One region of the Bacillus sp. C1 genome, then DNA from elsewhere that is predicted to be linked to it. Evidence: riboswitches for the same ligand, from Rfam matches in the RefSeq annotation. Region 1 holds a riboswitch; each other region holds the start of a gene.
What was found. A riboswitch is a leader RNA that binds a small molecule or an ion and turns the genes downstream of it on or off. The one in region 1 is predicted to bind S-adenosylmethionine.
Positions count from the first base shown of each region.

Region 2: another riboswitch for S-adenosylmethionine. It lies ahead of ACX5JI_RS17770 (hypothetical protein); the one in region 1 lies ahead of ACX5JI_RS06185 (amino acid ABC transporter permease).
Region 3: another riboswitch for S-adenosylmethionine. It lies ahead of ACX5JI_RS23145 (peptide ABC transporter substrate-binding protein); the one in region 1 lies ahead of ACX5JI_RS06185 (amino acid ABC transporter permease).
Region 4: another riboswitch for S-adenosylmethionine. It lies ahead of ACX5JI_RS02055 (methionine biosynthesis PLP-dependent protein); the one in region 1 lies ahead of ACX5JI_RS06185 (amino acid ABC transporter permease).

Region 1 covers NZ_JBTMZT010000001.1:1,162,569-1,166,301, forward strand. The annotation lists gene ACX5JI_RS06180 (DNA alkylation repair protein) at 818-1,525, shown strand; SAM riboswitch class I at 1,895-2,000, shown strand; gene ACX5JI_RS06185 (amino acid ABC transporter permease) at 2,073-2,741, shown strand; gene ACX5JI_RS06190 (amino acid ABC transporter ATP-binding protein) at 2,761-3,522, shown strand; gene ACX5JI_RS06195 (amino acid ABC transporter substrate-binding protein) at 3,534-3,733, shown strand, end outside.
Region 2 covers NZ_JBTMZT010000006.1:135,968-139,700, reverse strand. The annotation lists gene ACX5JI_RS17785 (group-specific protein) at 1-311, opposite strand, end outside; gene ACX5JI_RS17780 (NAD(P)H-dependent oxidoreductase) at 308-883, opposite strand; gene ACX5JI_RS17775 (SWIM zinc finger family protein) at 900-1,295, opposite strand; gene ACX5JI_RS17770 (hypothetical protein) at 1,575-1,835, opposite strand; SAM riboswitch class I at 1,939-2,037, opposite strand; gene ACX5JI_RS17765 (hypothetical protein) at 2,171-2,362, shown strand; gene ACX5JI_RS17760 (YwiC-like family protein) at 2,397-3,119, opposite strand; gene tnpB (IS200/IS605 family element RNA-guided endonuclease TnpB) at 3,319-3,733, opposite strand, start outside.
Region 3 covers NZ_JBTMZT010000014.1:34,786-38,518, forward strand. The annotation lists gene ACX5JI_RS23140 (YhgE/Pip domain-containing protein) at 1-340, shown strand, start outside; gene ACX5JI_RS23145 (peptide ABC transporter substrate-binding protein) at 386-2,026, opposite strand; SAM riboswitch class I at 2,169-2,273, opposite strand; gene proC (pyrroline-5-carboxylate reductase) at 2,550-3,356, opposite strand; partial or broken gene ACX5JI_RS23155 (nicotinamide riboside transporter PnuC) at 3,434-3,532, shown strand; gene ACX5JI_RS23160 (GRP family sugar transporter) at 3,622-3,733, opposite strand, start outside.
Region 4 covers NZ_JBTMZT010000001.1:395,036-398,768, forward strand. The annotation lists gene metC (cystathionine beta-lyase) at 1-1,009, opposite strand, end outside; gene ACX5JI_RS02055 (methionine biosynthesis PLP-dependent protein) at 1,006-2,118, opposite strand; SAM riboswitch class I at 2,188-2,300, opposite strand; SAM riboswitch class I at 2,503-2,613, shown strand; gene ACX5JI_RS02060 (bifunctional homocysteine S-methyltransferase/methylenetetrahydrofolate reductase) at 2,682-3,733, shown strand, end outside.

The DNA.
Region 1 (3,733 bases):
TTGGAAGATAAGGAGAATCGTCACTGATCGAAGTCATTCTTTCTAGTATTTTTCTGGAAGGGATGGCTTTTTGTATGTATCAACTAAAAATAGGATGGATCCACTATTCACGGGACGGGGATAAGCTAATTGTGAAAGTAAGCTTATCCCTGACTAAAAAATTCTTTTGATACACTCGACTAAATGAAAGTTTGGCTAAACGAGTAAGTTTCGTAATAGCGAGAACTTTGAGGAGGGGGAAATTGTGCAATTTATTTTAGAAGCAATAGCAATCGCTGGAATTATATTCATCATTGTGATTTTAGGATTTAGTAAAACATTAAAAGATATCAATCGAAAGAAAAATAAAGAAGACAAATGAATTATATTGTAAAAATGACATGGAGAAATGTGTTCTATAGGCGTGTGAATGATAATTTTTTCTGTCTAATTTTTCAGTGCAGTTCTTCTTTCTATATGAAATTAGTTTTATAATGTAAACTAATGTTCATTTCGTCAAGTTGTTTATAGGATGAATTGAGACAAATGTAGATTTGACATAAAGTTGCGAAGCGTTGCCCCTTTGGATATGATTATCTAACGAGGGGTTTTTATGTCGAAAGGAAAAAGAACATCTGTGAAAGATCGATTGAGGAATGATAGACAGTAGACACCCTGATTAAACATTATTTGCGAAAAGTAATACTTAAGCTGACGGGTAGCATACTTGAATAAGACTAATGGTAAAATTGCGAAGTATGGAAGACTTGATAAAGAATAGAAACTAGTTGGTTACAATCAAAAGAGTCTTAATATAGTAAGGAGGAAGTGCAAAACTATGGATTTCGAAACAGTTATGCAGGAGCTTGAAGCCCTCGGTAAGGAAAGAACTAAAAAAATATACATATCCAATGGTGCAGAAGAGCCGCTTTTTGGTGTAGCTACAGGTGCTATGAAACCAATCGCAAAGAAAATAAAAATAAATCAATGTTTAGCTGAAGAGCTTTATGCTACAGGTAACTACGATGCAATGTACTTTGCAGGCATTATTGCAAATCCAAAAGCTATGAGTGAGTCGGATTTTGATCGTTGGATGGATGGGGCGTATTTTTATATGCTGTCCGATTATGTAGTGGCAGTAACGCTATCAGAGTCAGATTTTGCACAAGACATTGCTGATAAATGGATTGCAAGCGGTGACGAGCTGAGAATGTCAGCGGGCTGGAGCTGCTACTGCTGGCTTTTAGGGAATCGCCTAGACAATGAATTTTCCGAAAGCAAGATTTCCAATATGCTTGAAATTGTGAAACATAAGATTCACGATTCACCAGAACGAACGAAATCCGCTATGAATAATTTTCTATACACCGTGGGGGTTTCATATTTGCCGCTACATGAAAAGGCAGTCGAGACCGCAAAGGAAGTAGGTATAGTAGAAATCCAACGGGATAAGAAAAAAAGTAGTTTCCTAAATGCTCACGAAAGTATTGATAAAGAAATTGATAGGGGAAGGCTTGGTTTCAAACGTAAGTATGTAAGATGTTAGAAATTAGCTTAGTATCGGGGTGTTGATCCAAGAAGGATTGACACTCTTTTCGTATAAAGTCATATATATAAATCCAAATTAAAAAACGAACATTAAACCATTCTTTTCAGATGGATGAAAGGATCCGGCCATGGATAGAAGCGGTCAGTGCCTTTTTTAGCCCTACTCCATGTGAAAACAGAAGGGGAAAACGAGTGAAGGTCTCTGTTTGTTCTTCATAACCATAATGTATCTGTTAGAAAATCAAATTGGATTTATATATATTTTGTTGGTTGAAAGAAATATAATCCCTAGTTTTCTTATTGACATTTAATACTTTTGGTTGTATCCTTCATAATAACAACTAAATAATGGAAAATTTTATTTAATTTCTTATCAAGAGAGATGGAGGGACTGGCCCGATGATATCTCAGCAACAGACTATTGAGTACTGTGCTAATTCCAGCAAACGGATGGATCGTTTGAAAGATAGGAAGAAATGAATGGTAATTCAGTTCTTCTTATGTATGTAAGAAGAACTTTTTTGTATAGAAAGGAGGGAAGTAGAGTGACATTTGACGTAGCGTATTTTTTTGAAAGTTTTCCGCAATTATTTAAATATGTATACATAACTTTAGGAATTACTGTTGTTTCAATGGTTATATCGTTTGTGATTGGTATTTTTTTAGCGATCATTACGAAAAACAAAACGAAAATTTTATATCCAATTGCAAGAGTGTATATATCATTTTTTCGCGGAACCCCATTATTAGTTCAATTGTTTGTGCTGTATTTTGGTTTTCCACAAATATTCCCATCCTTTACAGTACTTACGGCAATACAAGCAACATTAATTGGCTTGAGTTTAAATAACGCAGCATATTTGTCTGAAATTATTCGCGGTTCATTGCATGCTGTGGAGTCTGGGCAGATGGACGCTTGTTTATCCGTTGGGATGACAAAAGCGCAAGCGATGCAGAAAATTATTTTTCCGCAAGCTATACGTGTGGCAGTTCCAGCATTAGGAAATAATTTTGTTGGGCTACTAAAAGAATCTTCGTTATCTTTTGCATTAGGGGTTGCTGAGATTTTAGCACAAGCGAAAATGTTAGCGGCACAATCATATCGATATATGGAAAGCTATTTAGCTGTTGCGATAGTATATTGGATTATAACGATTGTAGTTAGTTGGATGCAACAAAAGTTAGAGAAAAGGCTTGACGCACCGTACTTGTAATAAGAAAGAGGTGAGCTATTTGATTGAAGTGAAAGGATTGCATAAATCCTATAACAATAATGAGGTGTTGAAGGGGATTTCGCTTCATGTAAAAAAAGGAGAAGTAGTAGTCATTATTGGGCCCTCTGGTTCAGGAAAATCGACATTTTTACGATGTTTAAATTTATTAGAACAGCCGAATGATGGGAGTATTAGAATTGAAGATTTAGAGGTTCATACGAAGAGGATCCAAAAAAAAGAAATGTTGCAATTACGTCAAAAAACGGCAATGGTTTTTCAAAATTATAATTTATTTAAAAATAAGACAGTATTGCAAAATATTACAACACCATTAACTGTAGTAAAGAAAAAAAGTGAAGAAGATGCGAAAAGTATCGCACGAAAACTACTAGAACAAGTTGGTTTAGCAGAAAAAGAAGCGTTCTATCCGGCAATGTTATCTGGTGGTCAGCAGCAAAGAGTTGGGATTGCTCGTGCACTGGCATTAAATCCTGCCGTGTTGTTATTTGATGAACCAACTTCAGCGCTCGATCCAGAGTTAGTAAATGAAGTACTGCAAGTGATTAAGAATTTAGTAGAACAGCACATTACGATGGTTATTGTTACACATGAAATGAACTTTGCAAAAGATGTAGCAGATCGAATCGTTTTTATGGCGGATGGTATTGTCATAGAACAAGGTACACCAGAAGAAATCTTTCGAAATCCGCAGCATGAGCGTACCAAAAAGTTTTTAAGACAAATAGATGCTTCAGAAGAAGGGAATCATTTCGTTATTTAGGAGGAGAAGTTGTGAAAAAATCACCAGTATTACTTACAATAGCATTAACGTTAACAGTTGGTATTTTATCGGCGTGTGGCGCATCGAATGTGTCAAATAAAGAGTCAAATGAGAAGATTGTTAAAGTTGGAACTTCTGCTAGCCGTAGCCCTTTCATTTTTAAAGATGGAGAAAAAGTAAAAGGTTTTGATGCTGATATCATTGAAGCAGC
Region 2 (3,733 bases), on a different contig from region 1:
CATGAAAGGTTTAATGTTCTATATGTAAATACCGTCGTACAAACCTCTTCAATCATTGATGGATGATTTCGTAAAAAATCCCATCTTAATACTTTCGGTACATCATACATGTTGTATTCTTTACTTTCCTTAATAATCTCATCAATTTCCCGTTCACATATTCCCCTTACTAAATAATCCGCTCTTAATTCTTTATATACCTCTTTAAACGTTTCATTGTGACGTTTCAATTGAAGTAAACAAACGATATACGTGCGAAACAACTCATCATTTCGATTACAGCATTTCATTATCGTTTCTACTTCATTCATAGTTTTTTAGCCTTTTCTTGTATTTCTAAAAGCCACTTTTCACGTTTTGCAGCTTTACTTGTTTTTACAGACTGAAAGGCAGAACGTTTTATTTGGCGTATACCGCAAAATCGCAAAATACCCTTCTTCATAATGACCCAATCAGCGGAGCGATATAAGAGTGCCGCGTACCAGAGCGGTGAATCTAATGTATTAATAACCCATGCAGTTTTTCCAGTGAGCAGTCCTTTCGGCATAATCCCTTCATATGTATATGCAAACCCCGACACAAAAACCCGATCAATAAATCCTTTTAAAATAGCTGGCATTCCCCACCACCATATCGGATAAATAAAAATAAAAGAATCTGCCTCTTTGATCAAGTTTCTATATTTCTCTGTCTCTTCTTCATATGCTAAATCACGTCTTCTCTTATCTTCATTAAAAATAAGTACTGGGTTAAATTGTTCCTTATACAGGTCGAGCAATGTAATAGAATGATTCGTTTCTTGAAGTCCTTTTTGCACATGTTCTAAAATGGATGCATTGAAACTAGACGGATTGGGATGTGCATATATGATTAGTACATTCATCTCCAAAAACACCCTTCTAAGATTTAAATTTATCTTCCCTCAACATCTTCTCGACAATCATTACATCTTTAGAAGTTTTTAATAATCTTTCCATAATGATTAACAATTCTTCCTTTTCTAATGTTTGCAACTTCTCTCTCACATTCTTTTCTCCAACACCTTGAATTTCATATATAACTGCCGCCATATGCTTACAATCATTTTCATAAGGACATTCACAACTACTTCTCTTAAAATCTACAAGATCAATGATTACTTCATAATTTCCGTAATTCCCTTTCACGAATGCAAATACTTTATCGTTATGTATTTCTACATCCTCGACATATCCTTCTTCATAATATTCATATCCTCTATCTATAATGTGCCTAGGAATCCATTCTTTCATTTCCTTTACTAAAAAGGCATACATCACACTTCCCCTTCCTTAAATTCCCTTTTGACTTCCTTTCGCACTTCGTGATATTCTATTACATGTCAAGTAGCAAGCCTATATGACAAAACGACTGACACCTATTCGGCGAAGGTGTCTCTTTTCGTTTCGAGCCGAACGAAGTGCCTCTTTCAGGGCATATTCAACTTTTGACACTACACACTCAACACCATTCCCTTGTATCAGGCTGCTTTAGCAGTCTTTTACTCTACATACATTTCTAATTTTCAAACAAATTATACCATAAAAAAAGAGAGCCTAGCTCCCTTTTCTCGCCTTATAATATACCCCTTTTTCAGCATAGAGATATTCTTCATCAGCTAAAGTAATTTTCCCATCCAGTTTTAATTCGTCTAATAACCTCGATAAATAAAATTGATGTAACATTTTTTTCGTGAATTTTCCCTCATGATGCGAAACGATATGTTCTTGAATATCTAATAATGATATTGGTTTATCTTGCTCCATCATATATTCATATACTGCATTACGCAGTTTTACGTATTTTTCAAGTGTCACAGTACAATTGCAACCCCTTTCTTCTTATTCTGTTGTTTTTAGAATCGGTTTTTTCGTAATAAAAAAACCTCTTCGATAAGAAGAAGTTACGTATTATATCTTCGTCTTATCTCCCAGAACAAATATGTTCTGCTGGAATTAGCACCTGCATCGCGGTTGCCGGGTTTCATCGGGCCAGTCCCTCCACCTCTCTGGATAAGAAAATATTCACTTTAACATTTACTATAAGCTACTTTTATTATAATTGTCAAATAAAACAAAGTAATTACAATGAAGTTATATTTTCTTTTCTCACGCTCATACTAAAATTGTATGTACAAAAGGAGGAATTTATGATGGATAAAAATGCCCGTGGTTATGTTCAAGATTCATTCCACTCATTGCAAGGAGCGAAAAACTGTTTGGAACAAGCGTTACAAACTGTTGAAAAGAGCGATAATCGGGAACAAATTGAACAATCTCTACAAGCCGTGGAAAATGCATTGCAAAAATGTGATCATACCGTTCATATTTTAGAACAAAAATGAATGTTGCCCATCTCTTTATGAGATGGGCAATACATCAAATGGCATACTGCAGTAGTATTGCCGTCGCAATTAAAAAATATACGGAGTTAACGATTTCTAAAACGCCAACTTTTAATATAGATATTTTTTTACCATACAATACAATGGCACGAACTAAACTCGGGATAAAGATAAAAGACAACCATGGATTTACTACGAAAGAAGCGACAATTAAGAAAATATGATATCCCCATGAAACATAACGATAAATCGGATTATTCTTTTCACGTATCATTGTTTTCACATAAAAGGTACTACCTAAAAAGTATAGAAAGGAAATACCCGCAATTCCAATAGCTATTCCATCAACTGTTTTCATCGAAAAATAATAACTGATTAAACCGCCTATACAAAAAACAAGAATTGCACAAATATCATTTACTAACGCTCGTTCCTTTTTCTGACGAGCAAAGTATATATTTACGATAAAGAGTGGAATCATCATAAATGCGAATAAAAGAATTTCCCATTCATATAGTAAAGATACAATCCCAAAAACACATGCAATCATAAAGTACATCATTGCTGCATGTAAAAATTCTTTCTTTCGTGTTTGCTTCATGTACATTAAAAATGGATATGTCGCTAAATAGATAAATAACCAAGCGATAAAGAGTGGAATATGATAAAACGTAGGCTTACCAAGTAGTACACTAAGTAAAAATGGAATCAGCAGCATTCCCCATGCGCCATGCTGCTTTGGAATAACTAACTTCATGAATATGGCATCTCCTCTTTGAAAATCTTTCTCATTTTCTATTATACAAAAATCACCATACAACAATTGCAATATATTAAAACAATTCTTTGACATTTTTCAAACGAAAGTACCATTTTGAACTACCCACCACTTAACACCCTTACGGACTGTTTGGAGTGGGGGATTCCTACGAACACCAAAGTATCCTTCGGTTATCTTAGTAGGCTAACCCCGTAGTCCCTACGGTTAGAAGTCTTACGGCTTCGTTTTTAAGGTTTTGTCCTGCGTTAATATCTCTGTCGTGATGCGTGCCACAAGAAGGGCAATCCCATTCACGAAGATTTAGATTTTTAACGTCTTTGTTTTGGTAGCCACAACAAGAACATAGCTGACTAGAAGGGAATATTTTAGATACAACAACAACTTGTTTACCGCCCCATTTTGCTTTGTATGCAAGCATGCTTCTGAATTGCGACCAAGATACTTCACTAATTGCTTTCGCTAATTTATGATTCTTCAGCATATTCGACACTTGCAAATCTTCCATACCAATGATGTCGTGGTTTTTGACAATTTCGGTAGAGATTTTTTGCAAGTAGTCTGTTCTTGCGTTGGTAATTCGTTCGTAGATT
Region 3 (3,733 bases), on a different contig from region 1:
GGTTTTCTTTGCATTCTTATCATTAACACAAATGTTTCTTACTCTATTCGGAAATGCGGGTATGCTTTTTAATATTATTTCACTTTCATTGCAACTCGTTAGTTCTGGTGTGATGGTACCACATGCCATGTTATCAAAAACATATCAAATAATTGGTGAATTATTTCCCGCGACATATGCGGCGAATGGTTATTTCACAATAATATTTGGCGGTGGGAACTTAAAAGAGAATATTATCTCTCTATTATTTATAATTTTTATTACACAAATTATAGCATTAGTTGTTGTGGGGATATCAGTCATATTGAAAGGGAAAAGACAGGTGGTAAAAGAAGTATAAAGCAAAAGGGCATCTTTTCGAAGGATGCCCTTATTGCGAAGTAGATTACTTTTCAATTTTTGCCCATTTAAAGTTTAGTTGACCTGCAAAGTCTACTTGAACGATGCCTTTTACGTAAGAACGTTCTAAGTAAGACTCACCTTTTTGATACAACGGAGCGATTACAGTATCTTTAAATAAGATTTTTTCAGCGGCTTGTAGAGACTCCCAGCGAGCTTTTTCGTCTCCGGCTAAGTCAGTTTTAACCTTTTCAATGACACTATCAAATTCTTTGTTAGTGTAATGATCTAAGTTATAAGGGTTGTTTGTTGTGAAAAGTTCTAAAAATGTAATTGGATCCGCAAAGTCTGGGCTCCAACCATCGATGCCAATTTCATATTCACCTTTTAACAGCAACGATACTTGTTGTTTACGTGGCTGTGTTTTTATATTTACTGTTAATCCATCTAGAGTTTTTTCTAGTTGTCCTTTTAAAAATTCACCTGTTTTTTTATCAAGATCAGTATCGTTTGTCAGTAATTCTAATGTTATTTTTTCTGAACCTAGTTCTTGTTTTGCTTGTTTCCATAATGCTTGTGCTTCTTTTGGATCAACTTTCGTTAAATCGCCATTTATAGATCGGAAGTCCTTGTTATCAGGTCCTTTTGCGAAGTTTTTTGGAATGAGACCATAAATAGGTGTGGCTCCATCATTTAACAATGTATTTACAAAGGATTTTCGGTCGATTGTTTTATCGATAGCTTGACGCGCATGAACATTTTGTAAAATTTTATTTTGCTGATTCATGCGTAAAAATTGTACTCCTACGTTCGGACGTTCTTTAAAGTTTGTATCTTTACGGTATTTATCAACAAAATCAGATGTTAGTTTTATACGGTCTAGTTGTTTTGATTCAAATAAGTTTATTTCTGTTGATTTTTCTTTTACAACATTAAAATTAATTTCTTCAAGCTTTACAGTACCTTTATCCCAGTAGTTAGCGTTTTTCTTAAATTTAAAACTTTGTTCATGCTTCCAATCGCTTAATGTAAAGGCACCATTATAGATAATCTTATTGTCTTCTAAGGCGTACTTATCACCTTGCGATTTGAAGAATTCTTCATTAATCGGTAGGAATGTTGGGAAGGCTGTTAAACTAATAAAGTATGGTACAGGACGTTCCAATTCAACCTCAAAGGTGTGGTCATCAATTGCCTTCACGCCGAGTTGATCAGCTGGAAGCTCTTTACTATTAATTTTCTTCGCGTTTTTAATATCGAAGAATAAAAATGCATATTCAGAAGCTGTTGCTGGATCGACAGCACGTTGCCAAGCGAAAACAAAGTCTTTTGCTGTGACAGGGGTACCGTTTGACCATTTTGAATCTCGTAAGTGGAATGTATATTTTGTTTTATCTGCGCTTACATCATGAGATTTGGAAACTCCAGGTACTGGTTTATTCCCTTCGCCAAGATTATATAAACCTTCAAATACATTTCTCATTACTTGACCAGAGTCAGTATCTGTTGCGCGAGCAGTATCCATTGTACGGATTTCCGTAGGAGATGATAAGTTTAAAACTTGTTTATCAGGTGCTGTATCTTTTGCCTTTGTCGCACTCGCATCTTCTCTATAACTCCCGCATCCTGTTAATAAAATACTTGCTCCTAAAACAGATGCGACAGTAGGTACAAATTTCTTTTTCATGCTAAATTCCTCCCTAAATTGTTTAGTTATTAAAAATAGTTGATGAACAATTTATGAGGGAAATAAAAATTCCCTCTTTTCTTATCCAGAAAGAGGGAATTTAGTTTATAAGGAATGTACTCATATATAAACGAAGTCCCTCATTCTATCTTTCAAGCGTAATGCTTGCAGGAAGTGGCACAGTATTCAAAGTGAACCTGTTGCCGAGGTTTCAAAGGGCCAGTCCCTCCACCTCTCTTGATACAATGAGTAAACATAGTGATCTATATTATTTTTTTGTTTCTTTGATTATTCAAAATATTACACCTCGAGCAATTAACTGTCAATAAAATGAAATATTGTTTTAATTTTCAGTTTTTAATACCCTTGAAAAAAGGAAATCCGTTAGTTATTTATGTAGTGGATTTCCTGATTAAAAATTAAAGGTATGCATCTTTTTAGTAATACGGTTTGTAACAATTTCTTCTTCACCAGTAAAGCACTTGAGTCAAAGTATTTTCACACCTTTATGGAACTTTGTAAGTTATGATTTTTCCCTAGCTTTTTTATTTGTTGCTTCAATTGCTTGGTGCATCATCTTTGAAAAATTATATTCATATAAAACTTTTAACCCTTCTGCAGTTGAACCGCCGGGTGTTGTTACTTGTTCACGAAGCATAGTTGGGTCTTGTTCTTGCTCTAGCATAGCAGCAGAGCCAGCGATCATTTGAATAACAAGGTGTTTTGCTGTTTTTTCATCGATTCCGTATTTTTTTGTTGTTTCAATTAAGCTTTCAGTAAAATGATAAAGGAATGCAGGCGCACTTCCAGTAATAGCGGTAAGTTGATGCACTTCTTCTTCGGTACATAGCTGTGCTGTGCCAATTCCTTTTAAAAGTAGTTGCAATGTTTCTTGCTGTTCTTCATTTACGAAATGCCCCATTGCATATAGAGAAATAGATTTTCCGATTGTTGCAGCTGTATTTGGCATAATCCAGGCAACCGGCGTACCTTGAGGAAGCTTTTCTTCTAAATAAGACGGACCAATGCCAGCAGCAACTGTTACAACAAACTGATTGGTGAGAAGAGGTGATAACTCAGCTAACAATTGATCATGCGCATATGGTGGCATTGCTAACACAATTGTATCGACAGCCGGGATGGATTGCTGCCAATCATTTGTAATTGAGACACCATATTGCTGTTTGAGTTGCTTCAGTTTTTCTATATTACTTCGGTTGGATACAATAATTTCTTCAATGTGTTCTTTACTCGTTTTGAGAAGTCCAGCGAAGATTGCTTCTGCCATACGACCGGCACCAATAAATAAAATTTTATTTTTCTTTGGCATATCCATTATTCCTTCCTACTTCGAATGTGTATAAAAAACGATAACATCTTTGAGAGATATTTGTAAAAAGAAATGGTTTATATAATGTTGTTAGTATTGTCATTTACATTTTGACAGGTTTATATGTGATGTGAATTCTTGTTGTAGTCAATTTATTTTTATGTATAGATGGATAGTTAGAATGGAAGTCAAATGACAAAAGAAGAAATTTCATTAGTTAAGAGAAAACCCCCTAAGCATTTCTAATGCTTAGGGGGTCTTTAATTTATGCTTTTGTCATACCAAGTAAAACAGCGCCACCTATAATTAACACACTACCTAGTGCAATAAATACCATTTGGCGTTTTGTTTTCTTTTCTCCTAAGAAGACAATCGCG
Region 4 (3,733 bases), 770 kb from region 1:
TTGCAGGATAAGAAAGGATAGATTCTACAGCTCCTAAACTTACTGCAAATACGGGGAGTTTAACTTGAGATAAAAATTGTCGTAAAGCTTCTTCGGATTGTAGCTCGAAAGATAGTACAGCACCAGCGGATTTGGATTGTACTTGTTGTATGTCATAGCCGAGATGTGACTGTAATCCAGGATAATACACATTTTGAATTTTTGAATGTTTTTGTAAAAAGTGAGCAATTGTGTTTGCATTTCTTGCTGAGTGTTCAAGACGTACATGCAATGTTTTCAGGCCGCGAAGAACGAGAGAACAATCTTGTGGCCCTAATATAGCGCCAAAGGCATTTTGTAAGAAACCTAGTTTTTGAGCGAGTTCCTCATTTTTTACAACTGCCAATCCAGCTGTAACATCACTGTGACCAGCAATAAATTTTGTTGCGCTATGAAGTACAACATCGGCTCCGAGTTCAAGTGGTTTTTGGAACAATGGTGTTAAAAATGTGTTATCAACAAAAGTGAGAGCCCCAGCAGATTTTGCTAATGCACAAACAGCACGAATGTCGGTTACTTTTAATAATGGATTGGATGGTGTTTCAATGTAAAATACTTTTGTATTCGGTCTAATGTTTTGTTTTACTTTCTCTACATTCGTCATATCGACGAATGTATGTGAAACACCGTAACGAGAGAGGACTTCTGTCACAATCCGATACGTTCCACCGTATACATCTTCTGAAATGAGAACATGATCGCCTTGTGAAAGAAGGAGAAATGCAGTAGAAATCGCTGCGATTCCAGATGAAAAGGCAAATCCTTTTGTTCCCTCTTCTAATAAAGCAATTATGTTTTCAAGTGCTTCACGTGTTGGATTCCCAGAGCGACTGTAGTCGTATTTTCCAAAGGTATCTACATCAAATTGATGGAATGTTGATGTATTATAAATAGGAACGTTAACAGCTCCTGTTTGTGAATCATGTTTATATTGGTTATGAAGTAAGAGTGTATCTATTGAATAACTCATATTCTTACACCTTCTTTTACATGTTTAATAGCTTGCTTTAAGTCTTGAATTAAATCATCACCATCTTCAATGCCAACGGAGAAACGGAGTAGGCGATTACATACCCCGCGCGCTGTACGCACAGCTTCTGGAATATCTGCATGTGTTTGTGTTGCTGGATAGGTCATTAAACTCTCAACCCCGCCAAGACTTTCGGCAAATGTAATTAATGATAAAGATTGTAAGAAAGGATTTATCCATTTTTCATCGCGGAGACGAAATGAAATCATGCCGCCTCGTCCTGGATAAAAAACATCGGTTACACCGTCTTCTTCCCTTAAATAAGACACGATTTTCTTTGCGTTTTCTTCATGTTGTTTCATACGGAGCGCCAATGTTTTCATACCGCGAATTAATAACCAAGAATCGAAGGGACTTAATACAACGCCAGAAGCATTATGATAGTGGGCAAGTTTTTCACAAAGTGTTTGACCTTTTGCAACGACAAGGCCGCTTAATACATCATTATGACCGCCTAAATATTTTGTGGCGCTATGAAGGACAATATCTGCCCCTTCTGTCAATGGTTGTTGTATATAAGGAGTGTAGAAAGTATTATCTACAATAAGTAGGACTCCATGTCGTTTTGCAACGGCCGAGACAGCTGCAAGATCTGTTACTTGCATTAATGGATTGGTCGGTGTTTCTATGAAAATAGCCTTTGTTTGAGAAGTGATGGCTTGTTCTATTTGTTTAATAGATTGTGTATCTACGTATCTACATCGAATATTCCATTTTTCCTCATGTTCTGAAAATAAGCGATAGGTTCCCCCGTATAAGTCTTCTGATACGATAAGTTCATCTCCAGAGCGGAATAAAGAAAGAACAAGAAGAACAGCTGCCATTCCAGAACTACAGGCATAACCTTGTTCCCCTTCTTCTAAATCAGCAATTGCATGTTCTAACAGACCACGTGTTGGGTTACCTGTTCGTGAATAATCAAAACCTGTTGATTTTCCAATTCCTTCATGCCGATAAGCCGTTGAAAAATAAACAGGGGGGTTAACAGTTCCTGTTGTAGTTTCGCTTCGGTTTCCGATTTGAGCTAGTTTTGTTTCAATTGTTGACATGTGAGATTCCTCCTTGATAAAAATAAAAAAGCCTTCTAAGAAGAAGGCTTTCATGCGAATATAGTCTTCTTCTTATCTGTCAAATTTGTTCACAATTTGCTGGAATTAGCACCTTATTAACGAACGTGTTAATGGTTGCTGAGGTGTCACAGGGCCAGTCCCTCTACCTCTCTAGATAAGAATAGTTTGTATGAAATTTTATTATGAGTTTAACTTTACAACAAAAGATAACTGAATTGCAACTTTATTTTAAATATTTTTTATTTTTATCCTGATTCCATTGACTTTTATTTTTTCTCATGCTAACTTTATGAGAAAATTAACAAAGATTGTTAAAAAGTACACGTATTTCCTTTTAAAACATAGATTACTAATAAAGATAAACTCTTATTAAGAGCGGTGGAGGGAAAGGCCCTGTGAAACCCGGCAACCTTCAAACGAAATGTTTGAAACGGTGCTAATACCTGCAAAACAATTTGTTTTGCATGATAAGAGGAGGATTACTCATGTCCCCCTCTTCAGGTGAAGAGGGGTTTTTATATTGATAGAAAAGAGGGAGAAGGGTGAAATTACTAGACTTATTATCAAAAGGAATTGTTATCGGTGATGGTGCAATCGGAACATTATTACATTCTCATGGTTTGCAAAGTAGTTTTGAAGAATTAAACGTATCCGATCCAGATCTTATTATATCGATTCATAAACAATATGTAGCTGCTGGAGCAGATGTTATTCAAACAAATACGTATGGTGCCAATGAAGCGAAATTGCGCATGTATGGTTTAGAAAATCAGGTGGTCCAAATTAATAAAGCTGCGGTTAAGCTTGCAAAAGCGGCTGTTACAGAGCGAAACGCTATTTTAGGGACGATTGGTGGGATGAAGCACATCGGAGCTGTTACAACGACTGATATGGAACGAGAATTTATGCTACTTGAGCAGGCAGAGGCATTATTAGAAGAAAAAGTTGATGGATTATTGTTAGAAACATTTTATGATGAATTCGAATTGTTACATGCGGTGAAAGTATTGCGAAAACAAACAGATATTCCAATTGTTGCACAGTTAGCACTTCATGAAGCAGGAACAACGCAAAATGGCAATGATGTAAATGAAATCGTAACACAAATTTTAGATTACGGTGCTAATGTAGTTGGACTAAATTGTCAATTAGGACCGCTTCATATGACGGAAGCTTTCAAAATGATATCTATTCCTAAAAATGGTTATTTATCAGCTTATCCAAATGCAGGTCTTCCGAATTATGTAGAAGGGCGGTATGTATATGAAGGTAGCCCTGCTTATTTTGAAGCGATGACACCAAAATTTATTGAACAAGGTATTCGTTTATTAGGGGGTTGTTGTGGTACAACGCCGGCACATATTGAAGGGATGAAGCGTGCGATTGAGAATGTAACACCTGTTACAGAAAAACAAATTGTTCAAAGAAAAGAAGTGATCCACACACAAGCAAAACGTAAGAGTACACCTGTTACTCTTGCAGAGAAAGCGAAGAAGCGGACAACAGTTGTTGTTGAATTAGATCCCCCAAAAACATTGGATACACAACGTTTTTTTGAAGGAGCTAGAGTACTAAAACGAGCAGGTGCAGATGC